DNA from 3 places in the Xenorhabdus sp. KJ12.1 genome. Region 2 is predicted to be linked to each of the others. Evidence: riboswitches for the same ligand, from Rfam matches in the RefSeq annotation. Region 2 holds a riboswitch; each other region holds the start of a gene.
The links. Region 2 has a riboswitch for thiamine pyrophosphate ahead of thiC (phosphomethylpyrimidine synthase ThiC). Riboswitches for the same ligand answer to the same signal wherever they lie in the genome.

Region 1 (4,739 bases), on a different contig from region 2:
GCTGTCGGTTTATAACAGCGGCGTTTATTGTAACAGCCGAATGTTATACGGCTTGGCTAAGCAGGGGAATGCACCACGTATTCTGACCAAAGTGAATAAGCGCGGTGTTCCGGTTTTATCAATTGCATTGTCAGCTTTGGCAACATCGATAGGTGTATTAATTAACTATGTTATGCCGGGTAAGGCATTTGAGCTTTTGATGGCATTGGTAGTGACAACCTTAGTTATTAATTGGATTATGATTTGTGTGTCACACCTGAAATTTCGGGCTGCAAAGGATGCCGAAGGGGTTAAAACAAGTTTCAGAGCATTCTGGTATCCATTTGGTAATTTCCTGTGTCTGATATTTCTGGCTTGTATTCTTATTATTATCCTGACGATACCTGATATACGTATATCTGTTATCCTCATGCCATTCTGGATTGGAGCATTGTGGGTTGGTTATTTATTTTCCAGATCCAATAAAGCAAAGACATAACTTGATAGTTTTAAAATGAGTATACTTTATCAGCCGGGCATATGCCCGGCTGATTTTTTTATAATGAATCTAATTTTATTAATCCCTGATAACAAAATTTTATTACATGAGAAAACTATGTGAAAATTTAAACTACAAAAATTGCATATAAAATGAATGTTATCCATTTTTCTCCATAAAATGTTTGCACTGAACTAATATCCGTGTAATAGGCTGCTTAAAGCTCAGTTTTTCTTGGGCTATAAACATGAAGTCAGCTTCTGACATATTTAAATAATAAAGGACGTCTATAAATTGAATAAAAGGGAATTCAACTGAACAATCTTTAATAAAGGATATACAAAATATAAAACAGCTGAATTTGGAGCAGTCATATTACACTCTCAGGTGTTAACAAATATACTCCATTCTTTTATCGCTTCTTCAATAAAGTTTAAAAGTTATAACTCTCTGCTGTATCTCTTAATAAGCGTGATAAACAGAATTATATATCAAAAAAATCAAAATACTTTCCAAGGGTTAAAATTCTATTTCTTTTTTAATTCATGGTGTTATGTAATATAAATACTTCTGGTTGACGTTAAATAAAAAGCAGATATTAATAATTTGAAATATGTGCTTTAGCTCGTGCCGCTGAAAAAAATGGCTTGCGATTATATAAAGAGTATGTGATAAAACACATGGGTAAACGAAGTACTATTTCTGTTAATGAATAGCAGCAATGAATACGGGTTCGTTTCTTTTTAATGCCAATCGGCTAATAAAGTGATTCAAAGGAAATTTTTGAAATGGCAAAAATCACTGGTACTGTGAAGTGGTTCAACGAGTCTAAAGGTTTTGGTTTTATTACTCCAGCTGATGGCAGCAAAGATGTATTTGTACATTTTTCTGCAATTATGAAAGATGGATTTAAAACATTGTCTGAAGGCCAACAAGTTGAGTTTGAAATTCAGGATGGTCCTAAAGGTCCAGCTGCTGCAAACGTGACAACTTTATAGTAATAAAAAGTAATTAAAAGTAATAAATTTATTTTTGCTGGTATTTTCATTGCCAGCTGAATATATATCGTTAATCTGTTTCATTATTTAACGATAACATATTGCAAATATCACTCTATTGGGATACTAATAGAGTGATTTTTATTTTGGCTCGGGGCGTTCTTAATTGAACTGAGAAGTACCCGTATTACCTGATCTGGATAATGCTAGCGTAGGGAAGTCTCGGTATATCCCATATCCGACAGATCTTGAAAGGCAACTTGAAAGAGAGTGGGTATTTTGATTGCCGCTTTTCCTGAGCTGGTCGCAGGAATCATCATCATGTCAATTCATTCATTGACCATTGCAGGAACTGATCCTAGCGGTGGTGCCGGCATTCAAGCCGATTTGAAAACCTTTTCTGCACTTGGCGTTTATGGCACAACTGTGATTACCGCCCTCGTTGCGCAAAATACCACTGGAGTGCAAGCAGTTTACGATATTGACCCAAGTTTCCTTGCTACTCAACTTGAGTCTGTGCTTTCAGATGTCAGGATAGACAGTATTAAAATTGGTATGTTATCGAATGTTGCTAATGTAAAAGTTGTCGCGGAAATGCTGCAACGTTACCCAGTTCCTTATACTGTACTGGATACAGTGATGCTGGCGAAGAGTGGAGATCCGTTACTGTCGGAAGAAGCTGCCACAGTTATGACAGAGTTACTACTACCTGTTGTTTCTTTAATTACTCCCAATTTACCTGAAGCGGCAGCACTGTTGAAATGTTCTTCTGCGGAAACAGAAGATGAAATGTTGCAACAAGGGCGAAAATTATTATCAATGGGTTGTCAGGCAATTCTGTTGAAAGGGGGGCATCTGGCTGACGGAGAAAGTCCTGACTGGTTGTTTACGCCTGAAGGAGAATGGCGTTTTACTGCTTCCAGAGTTAATACCCACAATACACATGGCACGGGTTGTACTTTGTCGGCGGCTCTTGCTGCATTACGACCACGTTATGAAGATTGGCAGAGCACAGTGCCAATTGCAAAAGCTTATTTACACAATGCCTTAGTGCAGGCAGATAAATTAGACGTGGGAAAAGGGATAGGGCCGGTACATCATTTCCATCAATGGTGGTAGTTACTGACCGTGAAAATGGGGATATAGCTATCCCCATATCTAATTTCTTTATTATTCAATTAATTATCCTGATTTTATCAGGCTATAGTGACGCTTTTGTCGAGGTAGACATCCTGTACTGAGTGGATCAGGGCAACGCCTTCTTTCATTGACTTCTTAAATGCCTTGCGCCCAAGAATTAACCCCATGCCTCCAGCGCGTTTGTTGATGACCGCAGTACGGACTGAATCACTCAAATCATTGGCACCAGAAGCTCCGCCGGAATTGATTAGGCCGGCACGCCCCATGTAACAGTTAGCCAACTGATAGCGAACTAAATCGATAGGGTGTTCTGTTGTTAATTCAGTATAGACACGTTTATCTGTGTGCCCGAAACCAATAGCAGTATAACCGCCATTAGTTTCCGCCATTTTTTGCTTAACAATATCAGCACCGATAGTGGCTGCCAGATGGTTTGCCTGACCGGTTAAATCGGCACTTGTATGGTAATCAACGCCATCTTTTTTGAAGGCAGAATTACGTAAATATGCCCACAGTACTGTGACCATTCCTAATTCATGAGCACGTTCGAAAGCAGCAGAAATTTCTTCTATCTGGCGGCGTGACTCATGAGAACCATAATAAATCGTTGCACCAACTGCAACTGCACCCATGTTAAATGCCTGTTCAACGCTGGCATATAAAGTCTGATCATATTCAGCGGGGTAGGTCAGAGTTTCATTGTGATTCAGTTTCACCAGAAATGGAATTTTATGGGCATAGCGGCGGGAAACAGATGCCAGAACACCATAAGTCGAAGCAACGCAATTACATCCTGCTTCAATTGCTAATTCAACAATATTTTTGGGGTCAAAATAGAGCGGATTTGCTGCAAAAGAGGCACTGGCTGAATGTTCAACTCCCTGATCAACCGGCAGAATCGAAAGATAACCAGTTCCTGCCAGACGCCCATGATTAAATAAAGTTTGCATTGAGCGCAATACCGCGTTTGGCCGATTGTTTTCGATCATTACACGATCAACAAAATCTGCACCCGGAATGTAGAGATTTTCACGTGGAATAGTGGAACATTGATGCTGCAATAAACTTTCTGCGTCTTTTCCTAACAACTTCACGATATCAGTCATGTTTAACTCCAGTTTGCAAAAGGCGCTACTGATTGTTGTTTATATTTGCATGGAGTACAAGGTGAGCAGGAAGGGAAGATGTAGTGGATCGCTTCAGTTGAGATTATACCCGTCGTCTTTCAAGTTGCCTCTTTGTTGGTTGTACTCATTTCCAGTCATCCAATGGCCTGGATTCATTCCCTTGTCGCTGCGATGTAACTTGGAACCATTGGGTATATTTTTCATAGTTAATGTTATGTTTATTAAAATTTAATTATTTCCCTCCTGTCATGCATGTGTATAGTGAGATAATATCAATCGACTCTGTTGGAAATAACTATCTCAAGGTGTTTTTCTAAAAATTCCTTCAGTATGTTGAATAAATATGAGTGATATTTATTCAAACCGATTTTTTTATTTACAATTAATTTTGTAATGGGTAGTGAGATAATTATTATTGACTGGATAAACTCAATAACTAGTAATTCAGTTAATGATTTTTTCTTGCTGATATTACTGATGATTTTTTGAATTTTAAAATTTTCAGGAAAAGAAAAGGCTAGCCCAAGGGAGATTGAGCTAGCCAAGGAGGTGGTTCCTAGTCTTACAGTGAAACTTTTTTAGTTCTTCATTTTTCAGAATGGATGATACGAGAAATAAAATAGTATTGATGTGATCTGTTTCTAAAAAAATGGAACTATTTCTGTAAAATTCATACTGAATTATTTTTTAGGAACTGTATTTGTATGAGGTGCTCGGGTATTACCCGATTTCAGATTACGGATAAGCAGCGCGTAATTCAGTTCAATTTCTTCAGGAACAGGCAAGTAAACAATATGACCGTCACCCGGAGCAACTTCGACAACCTGATTTTTTTTGTTTGTCATTGATGCCAGTACAAAGTTGATATTGCCTGCTGGCGTCATAATTTCAAGATTGTCACCAACGAGGAACTTATTTTTTACTGCTACTTCAGCCAGCCCGTTGATCCGATTGCCGGTAAATTCTCCGACAAATTGTTGCGTCTCTGATACTGAA
Region 2 (4,739 bases):
TAAAGGTGCCCTACTCCTGCTGCCGCGAGGTAGAGTGAGGCAGGAGAGCCTAATCCCCCCATCCCGACGATTAACACTTTGCCGTTTTTTAATTTTTCCTGCCCGTCCGGGCCGATATCTTCCAGTAATAATTGACGGCTGTATCGCATAAATTCCTGATCGTTCAACATAAGCGCCTCCGATCATTTTCTTCAACGTTTTTGTCAGATGTCCCTTCAACTAAATGAAGCAACCTGGCTGTCGCCTGTCGCCAGTCTTTTGCTTTGGTGATAGCACTGACCAGCGCTACACCACCGACACCGGTCGCGACCACATCAGGGACTCGTTCCAGTGAAATACCACCAATAGCCACTGTCGGGAATTCAGGGGTGAGTGCTACCTGATGTTTCAGGGCGATTAAACCCTGTGGTGATGAGGGCATCTCTTTGGTTGTGGTCGGGAAGATATGCCCCAGTGCAATGTAGGATGGGCGCAAGGCTTTTGCCCGCGCCAGTTCCTGCTCGTCATGAGTGGAGATCCCCAGCCGAAGCCCGGCTTGTCGGATGGCACTGAGATCAGCAATATCTAAATCCTCCTGCCCCAGATGAACGCCATAAGCATGGTGTTTGATTGCCAGACGCCAGTAGTCGTTGATAAACAGGCGCGCGTTGTATTGCTTCCCTAACGCAATCGCCTGCCGAATGTCATGCTCTACCTGATCTTCGGGCAGATCTTTAATACGCAGTTGCAGCGTTCTGATACCGGCTTCCAGTAACCGCTCAATCCATATCAGTGAGTCCACCACGGGATATAACCCCAACCGGTGTTCGGTTGGAGCAAAGGAGGCTGTTTCAGGGCAAACGGTTTCAGATAAAATCGCTTCAGACTGATTTAACATCGTTGATATCCTCAGCCCGGTGATACAGTTCGCTGCCATGTATCCGAAATTCTTCGGACATCTGTTCCATACCCGATTGTTGTTCCAGTTTTGCGGCATAGTCCCGCACATCCTGTGTAATTTTCATTGAGCAGAATTTCGGCCCGCACATGGAGCAGAAATGGGCAACTTTACCGGATTCCTGAGGTAATGTTTCATCGTGATAAGCGCGGGCGGTGTCAGGATCAAGGGCCAGATTAAACTGGTCTTCCCAGCGGAATTCAAAACGCGCTTTTGACATGGCGTTATCGCGGATTTGAGCACCGGGATGGCCTTTCGCTAAATCTGCCGCATGAGCTGCGATTTTGTACGTGATTAGCCCTTGTTTCACATCTTCTTTGTTTGGCAGGCCAAGGTGCTCTTTAGGCGTGACATAACAGAGCATGGCACAGCCGAACCAGCCAATCATAGCTGCACCAATACCGGAGGTGAAATGGTCATAACCCGGCGCGATATCGGTTGTCAGTGGCCCTAATGTGTAGAAAGGCGCTTCGTGGCAGTGTTCCAGTTCTTCCGTCATATTGCGGCGGATTAATTGCATCGGAATATGTCCCGGCCCTTCGATCATCACCTGAACATCATATTCCCAGGCGATTTTGGTCAGTTCACCCAGTGTATGTAGTTCGGAAAACTGTGCTTCATCATTGGCATCCTGAATGGAACCGGGACGTAAGCCGTCTCCCAGAGAAAGGGAAACATCGTAGGCGGCACAGATTTCACAAATTTCACGGAAATGGGTATAGAGGAAGTTTTCCTGATGATGAGAGAGACACCATTTCGCCATAATGGAGCCACCACGGGAAACAATGCCTGTCAGTCGTTTGGCGGTCATCGGAACATAGCGCAGCAGAACGCCGGCATGAATAGTAAAGTAATCGACTCCCTGTTCCGCCTGTTCCAGTAACGTATCGCGGAACATTTCCCACGTCAGGTTTTCCGCAATGCCATTGACTTTTTCCAGCGCCTGATAGATGGGGACTGTACCAATTGGCACCGGGCTATTACGCAGTATCCATTCACGGGTTTCGTGGATATAGCGCCCGGTGGAAAGATCCATTACGGTATCCGCGCCCCAGCGGGTAGACCAGATCAGCTTCTCAACTTCTTCTTCAATGGAAGAGGTGACGGAAGAATTACCGATATTGGCATTCACTTTCACCAGAAAATTGCGCCCGATAATCATCGGTTCAGATTCTGGGTGGTTAATGTTGGCAGGAATAATCGCACGGCCCGCAGCGACTTCCTGTCGCACAAATTCCGGCGTAATGTTTTCCGGTAAGTTGGCACCGAAACTTTGCCCCGGATGCTGCTGGAGAAGCACTTCACCGCGGATACGTTCACGCCCCATATTTTCCCGCAGGGCGATAAATTCCATCTCCGGCGTGATAATGCCTTTACGAGCGTAGTGTAATTGGGTAACGCGTTCGCCAATTTTCGCTTTCAAAGGGTGGGGACGATGGTGAAAACGCAGATGATCCAGTCCGGCATCCGCTAGGCGCTGTTGGGTAAAATCAGAGCTGAGGGTTGTGACAGGCTCTGTGTCATTGCGCTCTTCAATCCACGGCTGGCGGATTTTCTGTAAACCTGCGTGTACGTCCAGTACGGCTTCAGGGTCGCCATAAGGGCCGGAAGTATCATAAACAGGTACGGGTTCATTTTCCTCAAATTGGGGCGCTTCTTTTGTCCCGCCAACCAGTGTAGGAGATACCTGAATTTCACGCATAGGAACCTGAATATCCTCGCGTGAACCTTCCAGATAGATACGACGTGAATTGGGGAAGGTAACACCCTGAATTGAATTGATAAATTCCTGTGCGGCATCCCGTTGGGCTTTACGTGGACGTGCCGGATGAGTTTTAGGGGAGATATCAGTTGTAGGGATAATATCTGCGCTGGAGGTGACGGTATCATTAGTAATAGCATTAGACATAGCAAATTCCTGACTGTGTGATCGCCTGTAATCAGGCTTAAGTTGAGAAAATTGCTTGTCTGGAGCTCGCAGGGAGTAATGATGATTGCTGAACAGTGTTATCTGGCAGAAGATCTGTACAGAAGCAATAAAGCATATCAGCAGAGGGATTACTCTTGTTCCCTTCGCGGGTATTAGCCCGATCAGGTTCTGCGGATCCCGAATAAACGGTCTCAGCCTGTGTCCACCGTGATATACGCTGAACGCTAGGCACTCCGACAAGAAAACACCCCAGAGTATAAAGGGGATTATGGAAACTGCAACCGGAAAACCGAGCCTTTTGTATTGGCCCGATGTCAGGTATTAATATTAATTCCGTGGCGCTAACGCCCAGCTCAATTGCTTCCAACCATGTTTTTCTGCTGCTGACTGCAATTTTACATCCGGATTCACGGTAAATACTTCACTGGCAAAGAAACACATCGGCAAGTCGTTCGATGAGTCTGTGTAAAAAGAGATATGTTGTGGCGATAAATTCTGTTCTGTCAGCCATTGCTGTAAGCGGGTAACTTTCCCTTCCCGGAAAGTTGGGACACCTTCAATATCGCCGGTATAACAGCCATCTTTCATGACCATATCAATCCCCATGGCGGTTTTTACGCCAAATACAGCCGCGATTTTTTTCACCACGAAAGAAACAGTAGCAGAAATGATAATGACGGGAATATTTTGTTGGCGGTAAATATCTAATTGTGTTTTCGCTGCGGGGTAGAAGAGAGGTTTGATTGTCGTTTCTACAAAATCTGTCAGCCAGATATCAACTTGTTCATGGGGTATTTGGCAGAGGGCTTGTAAACTGACTGACAGATATTCCTGCATATTCAGTTTCCCTGCACTGTAATCCGATATCATTTTCTGGTCTGCTTCTATAAAGCGGGGGTCAGTAATGATCTGCTTTTCCCATAAATAATTCGTCCAGAGTAGACTGGAATCCCCACGGATCAGGGTGTCGTCCAGATCAAATATGGCAACCTGCTGTGACATAGTTGTTATTCCTCAAATCTGAAATCGACAGGATAAGGTCGATTGAAAGAGAATCAAATATTTTATTGCTACGGCTTAATGAACACCCGAAAATATGCACATTCAGAAGCATTGTTAATATAACAGATTGCAGACAGAATACGATGAAGAGGAGTATGCTGTAATGATGTTAATCTTGGTTAACATTTAATTAACACTGACTTGGTTAATATATTCTTAATTAACGCAGCATATGACACAACACATGATGGAACCAATGATGCAAAAAAAACTGACAGGTATAGAACGAGGCTGGTGGATTGTCAGTCTTGAAAACAGAGTTTGGCTTCCGCAGGGAGACTTACCACTGGGTACTGCTGAGAGCTGGTCATTGCAGGGCCTTGTCGCCTACGTGATTGGCGAGTGGTTGGGAGAAGTAGTGTGGCTCATCCGTCATAAGATGGCATCAGAGATGTATTCTCCCCGCCGGATTGCAGAACAGGATCCTCAATTATTTCAGTTGGTAGGGCGCGGAGTCCAGTTGGCGGAGTTTTACCGCTCACATCGTTACTGTGGGTATTGCGGTCATGAAATGCAGCAGACTGAGCACGAGTGGGCCTGCCTGTGCCACCATTGCGATGAACGCTATTATCCGCAAATTGCTCCCTGCATTATTGTGGGTATCCGCCGTGAAGATCACATTCTACTGGCACAACATCAGCGTCATCGCAATGGTATTCATACCGTGCTGGCTGGGTTTGTGGAAGTGGGTGAAACACTGGAGGAGACGGTACATCGTGAGGTGATGGAAGAGAGTGGAATAAAAATCCGTAACCTGCGTTATGTGACTTCTCAACCGTGGCCTTTTCCTCATTCATTGATGATGGGGTT
Region 3 (4,739 bases), on a different contig from region 2:
GATTGACAGCACACTGGCAAAAGCCAAAGCCTGTGCCAGCGGGATTTTCAGGGCTTTAAGCTCGATCCAGCGCAGGCGATTGAATCCCTTTATATTCAGGGAGTGGCACAATGGATTGTAGCGCGCTGCCAGATCGCGCATTGGGTTATCCAGTACTTTTAACGCATAGGGAATTGCGATTAAGGCATTGGTCAGGATAACCAGCCCGTAAGGAGAATCAGGTAACCCGATGGTATTATTCAGCAGAATGAAAAAGCCTGTCGCAAGCACAATACCCGGCATCGCCAGAATCAGTAAGCCACTGCTTTCCAGAGCTTGTCCCCAGCGCGATAAATGACGCAGGTATAATTCGCGGCTGCTCCATAACAGCATCATCGTCAGGAAGATACACAACAACCCCGCTCCCAGTGCGATAACAATGGAGGTTGTGAACGCCTGCCATAATTCGGGTTTACTGAGAACATCTAACACCGCGCTGTTCAGCCCATCCATGATGACCGCCAGTAATGGCGGGAGCAGAAGCAGTAATGCGATAGTGATAAGCAATCCGTCACATAACTTTTTCGACCAGGAATCCTGTGGGTTACGCCATTGTTGCTGATGCCCATAACCTACCGAAAGTATGCCTTTAAGCTTTTGGCTCAGTAACACCAGACCAAGACAGCAAAAGAGCTGGATAAGTGCGAGCAAGGCGGCCTGACCCAGATCGTAGTCATACTTGATAGCCTGATAAATAGAGAGCTCAATCGTAGTTGCAGAAGGGCCGCCGCCTAATGTCAGTACGGTGGCAAAGCTGGCGAAGCACAGCATGAAAATCAGTGCGCCTGTTGGCAAAATCTGGCGGCGCAGGTAAGGCCATTCGACAAAACGAAAATGTTGCCACTCATTCATACCAAGCTGAGCTGCAAGCTGCCGTTGTTCTATTGCAATATTTTCCAGTGACTGGAGTAATAAGCGCGTAGCCATCGGCATATTGAAGAAAATATGAGCGAGTAAAATACCCTGAAGGCCGTAAGGCGTGAAATGGTATTCAATCCCTATCCACTGGCAAAGACTGGCCAGCCAGCCAACGCGTCCGTAAACAGTCAGTATGCCAAACAGAGCGACTAAAACCGGCAGAACCAGCGTCATGGCACACAGGCGTAGGAAAAGCGTTCTGCCCGGAAAACGGCGGCGATAGAGCGCTCTGGCCAGAAATATGGCGGGTATCACTGAAAATAAGGCGGATAAAAATGCTTGCCAGAAAGTAAAACGAATCACATGCCACAAATAGCTGTCATTCAGAAATACCTGCCAGTGACTTTCAGGCGCATAAAAAAACAGTACACCAAAAGCGGAAAGCGCAATGAGGAGCAACAGGCCGGAGGCAATTACCCCCGGCAATAACCAACCCGCGATTAACGGCTTACAGCACTTTGCCATGTACGGATCCATTGTATTCGGTGTTTTGCCACTTCATCTGCGTTGAATTGCAGTGATTTCTCTGGCACAGGCAGTTGTTTGAACACTTCTGGCAGAGGAATATCAGTAACAGGATACATCCACTGTGTAGTCGGAAGAACTTGCTGGAATGCTGGAGAAAGCATGAATTGCATGAATTTCTGAGCCAGTTCAGGCTGCTTGCTTGAAGCCAGCTGTGCAGCAACTTCAACCTGTAAATAGTGCCCCTCATCAAATATGGCTGCGGCATAATTATTCTTTTTCTCGGACATGATGTGATAGCCCGGTGAGGTGGTATAGCTGAGCACCATATCGCCTTCTCCTTTCAGGAATAACCCGTAGGCTTCACTCCAGCCTTTAGTTACCGTCAGCGTTTTCTTGGCTATGTTCTGCCACTCTTGTGCGGCCTTATCACCATAGAGTTCCTGCATCCAGAGTAAAAAACCTAAGCCGGGGGTACTGGTGCGCGGGTCCTGATAAATAATCTTCCAGTTCTGCTGGCTGTTAATGAGCTCAGCCATACTTTTTGGGGGATTAGGCAGGGTGTTTTTATTGTAAATAAAAGCAAAATAACCGTAATCGTAGGGAATAAAAGTACTGTTATTCCAGGTGAAAGGCAGTTTTAATTTTGTGGTATCAATGCTGACAGGGGTGAATAACCCTGTCTGTTGAGCAGACTGAATCAGGTTATTATCTAAACCCAGCACGATATCAGCCTGGGTTTTTTTACCTTCCATTCTTATACGGTTCAGTAAAGAAACACCATCCTCCAGCGCAACGAGTTTTAATTCACAGTCACACTCGGATTCAAAAGCTTTTTTAATAGCCGGGCCTGCTCCCCACTCGGAGGCAAACGAATCATAAGTATAAACAGTCAGTGTAGGCTTAGCCTGTGCTGCCTGAGCAAAGGCACATGCAGAAACCGATAATGCACTGATTGCGATCAACCGGGAAAATAAACGCTTAAACACTTTGCTCTCCTGTCGTTATTAATAGTGGTTATTAATAATCGTTATTAGCACTCATAATTAAACAAGTGACCAGCAGGTTGGTAAAGGATTTGAGAAAGTGTCTGATAAAATGACTGCTATATATCAATGAGTAGTGGCTCAAATCCCTACGCCGGTACCAACCGGATCAGGTTCTACGGGTTTGCTCTCAGCGATGTTGTCCGACAACAATCGCACCCCGTTGAGATGAGCATATTGTAGAGGCTAAAGTAGTGACTGCAAAGCCTCATTAATATATCTGACATCTTTCTGACTATTTTTTCTGATTTATTGGCTGTGCTCACATTCCTGCTATCGTTTTATAAATAGGCGGAGATCCGAGTTCCAAAGGGGTGTTTCCTTACCGCCGGGATGCAATTCTAAATCCATTAGGTATAGAGGTTTACCGCTTGAGGGGAGTGTGAAACAATTAGCTATCTTTTCAAATTCGTTTTATCGAGAGGTAGTCTGGTGATCGATGATGATGGCTACCGCCCGAATGTAGGAATTGTAATTTGTAATCGTCAGGGGCAGGTTCTGTGGGCCCGCCGTTATGGACAGCATTCATGGCAGTTCCCCCAAGGAGGTATCAATCCGGGAGAATCGCCAGAGCAAGCGATGTATCGTGAGTTGTTCGAAGAAGTTGGTTTAAGTCGCAAAGATGTACGGGTTTTAGCCTCCACTCGTAGCTGGTTGCGTTACAAATTACCCAAACGTTTGGTGCGTTGGGATACAAAGCCCGTCTGTATAGGGCAAAAGCAACGCTGGTTTTTATTGCAGCTGCTTTGCAGTGAAAAAGAGATTAATGTGCAGCGCAGTAGTACACCAGAATTTGATGGTTGGCGGTGGGTGAGTTATTGGTACCCTGTCAGGCAGGTTGTTTCCTTTAAACGGGATGTGTATCGCCGTGTGATGAAAGAGTTTTCCTCCATCGTGATGCCAGTACAGGAATCAGCGCCACAACCCTACTCAGCCTATTATCGTCGTAGAAGAAGTTAGGTAATTGTTATGCTCATGCGCTTACGGGAAATTGTTGAAAAGGTTGCGATGGCAACGAATTTATCGGAAGCGCTTGAGCTGTTAGTTAATGAAACCTGTTTAGCAATGAACACGGATGTTTGTTCTATTTATCTGGCCGATCATCAGCGCCAGCGTTATTACCTGATGGCAACCCGGGGGTTGAAGAAGCCGGGAAAGCGCACGGTCAGCCTCTCCTTTGACGAAGGTGTTGTGGGTGAAGTCGGGCGCTTGTCAGAGTTAATCAACCTTGCTGATGTACGTGATCACCCCAGCTTCAAATATATTCCTCAAGTAAAAGAAGAGAATCTCCGGGCCTTTTTAGGTGTTCCGATCATCTACCGCCGCCAATTGCAGGGGATTCTGGTCGTTCAACAAAATGAGCGGCGCTCGTTTGATGAAAGTGAAGAGTCTTTTATGGTGACTCTTGCCATGCAATTGGCGGCGATCCTTGCTCAGGCCCAGGTTCGTGGATTATCAAGTCAGTATTGTCAGACCCACATCAAAGCACTGGCGGTCTCTCAGGGTATTGCGATGGCTCAGGGCTGGCAGGATTGTTCCCAGCCATCACTTGAGCAGGTATCTGAAGCGTTAACACTCGATTATCAGGCAGAACGTTCCCGCCTGACCCGTGCGCTTGAGCAGGCAACAGCAGAATGTCGCCGGATAAGTAAACGCTTTACTGCCAGCTCGCAGAAAGAAAGTGCTGCTATTTTTGATCTCTATTCCCACTTACTGAATGATCCGAAACTTAAACAGGATCTGTTCCACTCAGTTGATAATGGTTTTATCGCAGAGTGGGCGGTAAAAAGTGTTGTGGAGAAATATGCGGAACAATTTGCCAATCTTCAGGATGCCTATATGCGGGAAAGGGCTTCTGATCTACGGGCGCTCGGGCAGCGGTTACTCTTTCATCTGGACGATGATTTTACCGGCAATAGCCAGTGGCCAGAGCGTTTTATTCTGGTGGCAGATGAACTCAGCGCTAACTTACTGGCTGAAATCCCGCAGGATAAGCTGGTGGGTGTTATTGTGCGTGATGGGGCAACGCATTCACATTCTGCAATCTTAGTCAGGGCGATGGGAATACCGGCGATTATGGGTGCTGATATTCATCCGGAATTGCTGCATAACCGAATGTTGATTCTGGATGGTTATCGGGGAGAATTTTTCATTGATCCAGAGCCGCTGGTTGTTCAGGAATATCGCCAGATCATTGAAGAAGAGCAGGTTCTCAGTAAACTGGCCGAAGGGGGGCAGCAACAAAAAGCCCGGCTTAAAAGTGGAGAGAGG

Region 1: it holds a riboswitch for thiamine pyrophosphate, as region 2 does, so the genes downstream of both, thiD (bifunctional hydroxymethylpyrimidine kinase/phosphomethylpyrimidine kinase) here and thiC (phosphomethylpyrimidine synthase ThiC) in region 2, are expected to answer to the same signal.
Region 3: it holds a riboswitch for thiamine pyrophosphate, as region 2 does, so the genes downstream of both, thiB (thiamine ABC transporter substrate binding subunit) here and thiC (phosphomethylpyrimidine synthase ThiC) in region 2, are expected to answer to the same signal.

The regions. Positions count from the first base shown of each region.
Region 1 covers NZ_CAWNQH010000064.1:10,762-15,500, forward strand. Annotated here, with positions in the region: gene AACS92_RS08885 (amino acid permease) at 1-478, shown strand, start outside; gene cspE (transcription antiterminator/RNA stability regulator CspE) at 1,267-1,476, shown strand; TPP riboswitch at 1,619-1,711, shown strand; gene thiD (bifunctional hydroxymethylpyrimidine kinase/phosphomethylpyrimidine kinase) at 1,798-2,595, shown strand; gene fbaB (class I fructose-bisphosphate aldolase) at 2,673-3,722, opposite strand; gene AACS92_RS08905 (hypothetical protein) at 4,016-4,288, opposite strand; gene trhP (prephenate-dependent tRNA uridine(34) hydroxylase TrhP) at 4,424-4,739, opposite strand, start outside.
Region 2 covers NZ_CAWNQH010000116.1:109,775-114,513, forward strand. Annotated here, with positions in the region: gene AACS92_RS19415 (HesA/MoeB/ThiF family protein) at 1-170, opposite strand, end outside; gene thiE (thiamine phosphate synthase) at 164-877, opposite strand; gene thiC (phosphomethylpyrimidine synthase ThiC) at 861-2,846, opposite strand; TPP riboswitch at 2,989-3,113, opposite strand; gene AACS92_RS19430 (HAD family hydrolase) at 3,195-3,869, opposite strand; gene nudC (NAD(+) diphosphatase) at 4,129-4,739, shown strand, end outside.
Region 3 covers NZ_CAWNQH010000094.1:83,619-88,357, reverse strand. Annotated here, with positions in the region: gene thiP (thiamine/thiamine pyrophosphate ABC transporter permease ThiP) at 1-1,422, opposite strand, end outside; gene thiB (thiamine ABC transporter substrate binding subunit) at 1,398-2,411, opposite strand; TPP riboswitch at 2,537-2,641, opposite strand; gene rppH (RNA pyrophosphohydrolase) at 2,901-3,428, shown strand; gene ptsP (phosphoenolpyruvate--protein phosphotransferase) at 3,438-4,739, shown strand, end outside.